3 regions of the Spirillospora sp. NPDC049024 genome follow, and region 1 is predicted to be linked to each of the others. Evidence: riboswitches for the same ligand, from Rfam matches in the RefSeq annotation. Region 1 holds a riboswitch; each other region holds the start of a gene.
What was found. A riboswitch is a leader RNA that binds a small molecule or an ion and turns the genes downstream of it on or off. The one in region 1 is predicted to bind thiamine pyrophosphate.
Positions count from the first base shown of each region.

Region 2: linked by a shared signal. The riboswitch ahead of thiC (phosphomethylpyrimidine synthase ThiC) and the one ahead of thiO (glycine oxidase ThiO) in region 1 are both predicted to bind thiamine pyrophosphate.
Region 3: linked by a shared signal. The riboswitch ahead of AB0C21_RS08865 (purine-cytosine permease family protein) and the one ahead of thiO (glycine oxidase ThiO) in region 1 are both predicted to bind thiamine pyrophosphate.

Region 1 covers NZ_JBEZFD010000007.1:313,675-315,927, reverse strand. The annotation lists gene AB0C21_RS16055 (thiazole synthase) at 1-75, opposite strand, end outside; gene thiS (sulfur carrier protein ThiS) at 78-278, opposite strand; gene thiO (glycine oxidase ThiO) at 275-1,402, opposite strand; TPP riboswitch at 1,392-1,505, opposite strand; gene AB0C21_RS16040 (NAD(P)/FAD-dependent oxidoreductase) at 1,624-2,253, shown strand, end outside.
Region 2 covers NZ_JBEZFD010000032.1:36,233-38,485, reverse strand. The annotation lists gene thiC (phosphomethylpyrimidine synthase ThiC) at 1-1,106, opposite strand, end outside; TPP riboswitch at 1,102-1,215, opposite strand; gene tsaA (tRNA (N6-threonylcarbamoyladenosine(37)-N6)-methyltransferase TrmO) at 1,306-1,710, shown strand; gene AB0C21_RS39140 (hypothetical protein) at 1,729-2,253, opposite strand, start outside.
Region 3 covers NZ_JBEZFD010000004.1:163,473-165,725, reverse strand. The annotation lists gene AB0C21_RS08875 (SSI family serine proteinase inhibitor) at 68-373, opposite strand; gene AB0C21_RS08870 (rhodanese-like domain-containing protein) at 576-911, shown strand; TPP riboswitch at 997-1,113, shown strand; gene AB0C21_RS08865 (purine-cytosine permease family protein) at 1,106-2,253, shown strand, end outside.

The DNA.
Region 1 (2,253 bases):
CATGATCAGCCGCGAGCCCAGCTCCTCGCCCGCGATGACCAGCCCGTCGGCGCCGGTTCCGTTCCTCGTGTCCATCCTCACCCTCCCTGGACCGCGGTCAGCACCTCGACGCGGTCGGCGTCCTTCAGGGGCGTGGCCTCCCAGGCCGAGCGCCGGACGACCTCGTCGTTCAGGGCCGCCGCCACGCCCGTCGCCGCGGCCGTGACGGACGCGACGACCTCGGCCACGCTCGCGCCCTCGGGCAGCTCGCGCGGCTCACCGTTGACGATCACCTTCATGCGCTCACCTCGGGGGAGAAGCGGTCGGGGGCGAACGGCCCGGCGACCTCGGGGACGGGCCCGTCCAGCAGCATCGCGGACAGGATGTCGGCGCTCACCGGCGTGAGCAGGATGCCGTTGCGGAAGTGCCCGGTGCCGACGAACAGCCCGGCCAGCGCGGTCGGCCCCATCACGGGCGCGTTGTCGGGGGAGCCGGGCCGCAGCCCGGCGGTGACCTCCGCGAACTCCAGCTCGGTGATGCCGGGCAGCAGCTCGCGGGCGTCACGAAGCAGCTCCCACAGCCCGCCGGCGGTGACGCGCGTGTCGAAGCCCAGCTCCTCCTGCGTGGCGCCGAGGACGATCTCGCCGTCCGGGCGCGGCACCAGGTAGACCGAGGACCCCCTGACGAGGCCGCGGGTCGGCCGCCGCAGGAACGGCGTCCGGGTGCGCAGCCGGATCACCTGCCCCTTCACCGGGCGGACGGGTGGAACGGTCCCGGGGGGCAGCCCGCCGACGTCGCCCGACCACGGGCCCGCGGCCAGCAGCACCCGGTCCGCGCGGATCACGGTGCCGTCGTCCAGGCCGACGCCGGTGGCGGCGTCGTTCTCCACGACGACGCGCGCGGCCCGCCGCCGGACGAGCCGGACGCCCAGCCGCTCGCACGCGGCCAGCAGCGCGGGGGCGAGCCTGCGGGGGTCGACCGATCCGTCCCGCGGGGCGAGCAGGCCGCCGCGCACGCCGGGCGCGAGCATCGGCTCCAGCCGCCGGCACTCCCGGCCGGTGAGCGCCTCCGCCGGGATGCCGAGGTGCTCCTGGAAGCGGCGCAGGTCGTCCAGGTACCGCAGGTCGTCGGAGTCGAACGCGACCTCGATGATCCCGTCGGCGCGGTAGCCGGTCTCCAGGCCGGTCAGCTCCTCCAGTTCCGCGACGAACGCGCCGTAGCGGTCGCGGGAGGCGAGGCCGAGCCGCAGCAGCGGCTCCTCGCCGTAGTTCAGCTCGCTGACGGGGGTCAGCATGCCCGCCGCGACGGAGGAGGCGCCCGACGCGGGCGCGGGGTCGACGAGGGTGACGGCGGCGCCGCCGGCGGCGGTGCGCCAGGCGGTGGCCAGGCCGACCACCCCGGCGCCGATGATCGCTATCTCCATGCGCGCTCCCTTCGCCGGCATGATCCGGATCAGGTCCTGGCGGTCGGCGGCCCGGTCAGCCGCCCTCTCAGCCCGGTCGCACCGGACTCCCGCGCTTTGTTCTGTTCTGTGCAGGTTTCTGCTCGTCACCACCTTACGACCTCGGGGGAGCGGGCGGCTGATTGGACACCTGTCCACCCACCTGTCCGTCCGCGGAACGCGGGCCGTTAATGTGGCCTTCCATGGACAGGGTCATCGTCGTGGGTGGTGGGCTGGCCGGCGTGCGCGCCGTGGAGGCCCTGAGGAGCAAGGGGTACGAGGGCGCGCTGACCCTCCTGTCGGCGGAACGGCACCGGCCCTACGACCGGCCGCCGCTGTCGAAGGCCGTCCTCGCGGGAGAGTCCGACGACACGACCGTCGACGCCGACTGGGACGCGCTGCGCTGCGAGCTGCTGCTCGGCGAGCGCGCCACCGGGCTGCGGCTGGACGAGCCCGGACGCGGCGGGACGGTGGCCTCCACGGCGGGCGACCTCCCCTTCGACGGCCTGGTGATCGCGACCGGCGCCGCCCCGATCACCCTGCCCGGGGACGGGCGCCAGCACGTGCTGCGCACCATCGACGAGGCCCGCGACCTGCGCGCCCGGCTCGTCCCTGGCGCCCGCATCGTGATCGTCGGGGCGGGCTGGATCGGCGCCGAGGTCGCCACCACCGCGGCCCGCAAGGGCTGCGCGGTCACCGTCGTGGAGGCGGCCGACACGCCCCTCGCGGGCGCCGTCGGGCCCGAGGTCGGCGCGCTCACCGCCCCCTGGTACGCGGAGGCCGGCGTCGAGCTGCGGACCGGGGTCAAGGTCGCCGAGGTGCGCGAGGGCGGC
Region 2 (2,253 bases), on a different contig from region 1:
CGCGTCAGCTCGCCCTGGGTGCGCAGCTCGGCGAACTGGGCCTCGTCGTTGGCGTCCGCGATGGAGCCCGGGCGCAGGCCGTCCCCGAGCGACCAGGTCACGTCGTAGGCGGCGAAGATCTCGCACAGCTCCTCGAAGTGGGTGTAGAGGAAGTTCTCCTCGTGGTGCGCCAGGCACCAGGCCGCCATGATCGACCCGCCCCGGGACACGATCCCCGTCTTGCGCCGCGCCGTCAGCGGGACGTACGACAGCAGCACCCCGGCGTGGACGGTCATGTAGTCCACGCCCTGCTCCGCCTGCTCGATCACGGTGTCGCGGAACACCTCGTAGGTGAGCTCCGCCGGGTCGCCGCCGACCTTCTCCACCGCCTGGTACAGCGGCACGGTCCCGACCGGCACGGGGGAGTTGCGCAGGATCCACTCGCGCGTGGTGTGGATGTCCCGCCCCGTCGACAAGTCCATGATCGTGTCGGCGCCCCAGCGGGTGGCCCACGTCATCTTCTCGACCTCGTCCTCGATCGAGGACGCGACCGCCGAGTTGCCGATGTTCGCGTTGACCTTGACCAGGAAGTCGCGTCCGATGACCATCGGCTCGATCTCGGGATGGTTGACGTTGGCGGGCAGCACCGCTCGCCCGGCCGCCAGCGCGTCCCGGACGGCCTCCGGGGCCACGCCCTCGCGCAGCGCGGCGAACTCCATCTCCGGCGTGATCTCCCCGCGCCGCGCGTAGGCCCGCTGGGTCACCGCGCCGCCGGTGCCGCGCCGCGGCCGCCGGGGCAGGGAGCCCTCGCCGTCGGCCTGCGGGAGGCCTCCCGCGCCCCCGGGGAAGGCGGTGGACGACGGCCGGCGTCCGTCGTCCTCGGGGCGCGCCGCCCGCCCCTCGTACGGGGCGGTGTCGCCGCGCTCGGCGATCCAGGCCTCCCGCAGCGGCGGCAGCCCGCGGCGCACGTCGGTCCGCTGGTCGGGGTCGGTGTACGGCCCGGACGTGTCGTACAGGACGACGACGTCGCCGTTGGTCAGCGCCACCTCCCGCATCGGGACCCGGAGCTCCGGGCGCGAGCCCTGGAGGTAGGTCTTGCGGGCAGCTGGAACCACAGGTTCGGTCATGACGACTCGATCTCTCCCTACGCCGGCATTACCCGGTCAGGTTCATGCGGTCAGCGGCCGTCCCAGCCGCTATCTCAGCCCGGTTCGCCGGACCCCCGCGATCTGTCGTCCCCGACGTTAACCCGCGCCGCCCCCGTTGCCGCAACCGCCGTCCGCGGGGTAGAACGCGCCCGCGCGGAGCCTCTGGGAAGATCACGGCATGTCCCACGTCGACAGGGAAGTCACGCTCACACCGGTCGGGCACGTCTCCTCGCCGCTCACCGACCGCGCGGCGGCGCCGAAGCAGGGCACCGAAGGCGCCCCCGAGGCCTGGCTGGTCTTCGAACCGGCCTACCGCGCCGCCCTCGACGGGCTCCGCCCCGGCGACCGGATCATCGTGCTCACCTGGCTGCACCAGGCGTCGCGCGAGGTCCTGCGGACGCGGCCGCGCAACGACCCGGCCAACCCCGAGACCGGCGTGTTCGCGACCCGCTCGCCGGACCGGCCGAATCCGGTCGGCCTGCATCCGGTCGAGATCCTCCAGGTGAGCGGGCGGCGGCTGCGCGTCCGCGACATGGAGGCCGTGGACGGGACGCCCATCCTGGACGTCAAGCCCGTCATCTGACCGGCTCCGGCCGCCCGGCTAGCGGCGGCCCGAGCGGAACGCGACCGGCAGCGCGAGGGCCAGGGTGCGGAGCGGGTCCGGGGCGGACGGCGACCGCTCCAGCCGGACCTCGTCTCCGTCGCCCGTGTCTCCGTCGCCCTCGCCGCCGCCGGTGTCCAGCGCGGCCGAGCGCCGGCCGTCGATGCCGGTGACGACGAGGCCGCCGCCGGTCTCGCGCGTGCTGCCGAGGAGGATCCCGCCGGCGGTGTGGAAGGACGGCTCGCGCGGGCCGCGCAGGAACCCGAGGGTGCGCCCGGCGGGGTCGAGGACGCGCACGCGGTCGCGGCCCGGCAACCGGGAGGGGCCCCGGACCACCAGCAGCGCGGCGGCGTGGGGGTCGCGCAGCACGACGGTCCTCCGGCCGCGCCGCCGGCAGGCCACGGCGAGGACCGCGCCGCCGTCCCGGTCGCGGTACCGGCCCCTCCCGTCCACGGTGATCTGCGGGGCACGGGACAGGGCGCCGGCCGCGGGCGGCGGGACCTCCTCGCCCTCGTCGTCGACGAC
Region 3 (2,253 bases), on a different contig from region 1:
GCGGGCGCCGGGGCCTGACTCATGGATCGCGGACGGAGCCGGAACGGGGATGGCTCGTCCGCCGGGTTCAGCGGACCTTCGGGACGTTCCCGAAGACCGGGCCGATCTGGCTCCAGCGGTGCAGCTGGCAGCCGTCATCGCGGGTGAACGTGGTGTCGACCTGCTTCCCCTGCCAGGTGCCCTTGACCGTGGCGATCTCCGGACCGCCGTAGATCTTGGTGCACATCTGGTCCTTGGGGACGGGTTTGAAGGGATCCTTGACCTTGGTGAGGGCCGCGCAGGCGCCGGCCGCCTGGGGATGGTCGCCGCCGGGCGGGCCGCAGGTCAGCCGCCAGGTCTTGGCGGGCGCCTCCTTGGAGGCCTTGACCTGCACGGTGAGTGTGTCCGCCGGTGAGCCGGACGGCTGCACGGACGTCGTGCCCGAAGGCGCTCCGGCGGGGTTTCCGTTTGCCTGTTCGTCGCCGCAGGCGGCCATGGACAGGAGCAAGGCCAGCCCGGGCGCTGCGAAAAGGAGCGTCCGATACCGCATGCGTGATTCGACGCAGAGGGGCTTCGCGCGGTTCCATGGGGGTGTGATGAATTTCGGGGAAGACGTGCCGGCCGTGGTCGCCGCGGAGGTCCCGCAGGACGGCTACCTGCTGGACGTCCGCGAACAGGACGAGTGGGAGGCGGGCCACGCGCCCGAGGCGGTCCACATCCCCATGCGCCAGCTCGGCGACCGCGCCGGGGAGATCCCGCGTGACCGGGAGGTCTATGTGATCTGCCGGTCCGGGGCGCGGTCCGCGCAGGTCACGGTCGCGCTGAACCAGGCGGGCTGGCTGGCGCGCAACGTCGGCGACGGCATGCACGGGTGGGCCCGGGCCGGCCGCCCGATGGAGGGGACCGGGGACGGCCCGCCCTTCGTCGCGTGATCCGACCGGCCGCCGAGTGATCTGACCCCGATGCCCCCTTTTGGGGCGTGACGGGCGGTTGTATGCGGTTGTACGATCGGGCCTGACCGATACCCGCGGGAGCTCGGGCCACAGCCGGGCTGAGAGGGCGGCCTCCAAGGCGTCGCCGACCGCATGAACCTGTCCGGGTAATGCCGGCGTAGGGAGTGTGTCCCGTGACGTCCGACGTCGAAAAGCGCCCTCAGGACGAGCGCGTCCGCGACGAGGTCCCGTTCACCCTCGACGAGCCCGCCCCCAAGGTCCTCGGATTCTGGGACCAGAGCGCCTTCTGGGGGAACCTCGGCGTCAGCCTCCTGGCCTTCTCCGGCGCCTACACCGTCCTCGCGCCGGACGAGGCCGGCCGGCCCACCATCTCGATCATGGCGGGCATCGTCGCGATGGCCGTGGGAACGGCCCTCGGCGGGCTGATGCTCGGCCTCGCCGCCGTCCCCGGCGCGCGCACCGGCCAGCCCGCGATGGTGCTGCTGCGCGGCCTGTTCGGCGCGCGGCTGTCGTACGCGCCGACCGTCCTCAACATCGCCCAGCTCGTCGGCTGGGGCACGTTCGAGCTGATCGTCATCGCCGACGCGGCCCGCGAGCTGTGGGACGGCGTCCCCCGCTGGGGCTACGTCGTCGCGGCGGGCGCGATCACGACCGTGCTGACGGTGTGGCCGCTCGGCTCGGTGCGGCTGCTGCGCCGCTACGTGACCGTCGCGGTGGCGATCGCGCTCGTCTACTTCTACGTCCGGCTCGTCCAGGAGCCGCTGCCCGACCTGAACCGGGGCTCGTGGGGCGGGTTCTGGGTCGGCGCGGACGCCGCGCTGGCCGTGTCGATCTCCTGGGTGCCGGTCGCCGCCGACTACACCCGGCACGCGCGCACCGAGCGCGGGGCGTTCGGCGCCGCGGCCGTCGGCTACTCCGTCACGCAGATCGTCGCCTACGTCCTCGGCCTGCTCGCGCTCGCACTGGTCGCGGGCGACTCGGGCAAGATCTTCGACCCGTTCCTGGGCGCCTCGCTGGGCGTGGTGTTCTTCGCGGTGTTCGTGCTGCGGGAGGCCGACCAGTCGTTCGCCGACACCTACTCCACCGCGGTGTCGATCCAGAACCTGTTCCCCCGGGCCGACCGCCGGGTGCTGAGCGTCGGGCTCGGCATCCTCATCACCGTGCTCGCGCTGGTCCTGGACATCGGCGACTACGCGGGCTTCCTCTCGCTGATCGGCTCGGTGTTCGTGCCGATGCTCGGCGTCCTGGCGGCCGACTTCTTCCTCGGCCGCGGCCGGGGCCGCGCCGGCTGGGACGTCTCGCGGACGGCGCCGTCCCGCTG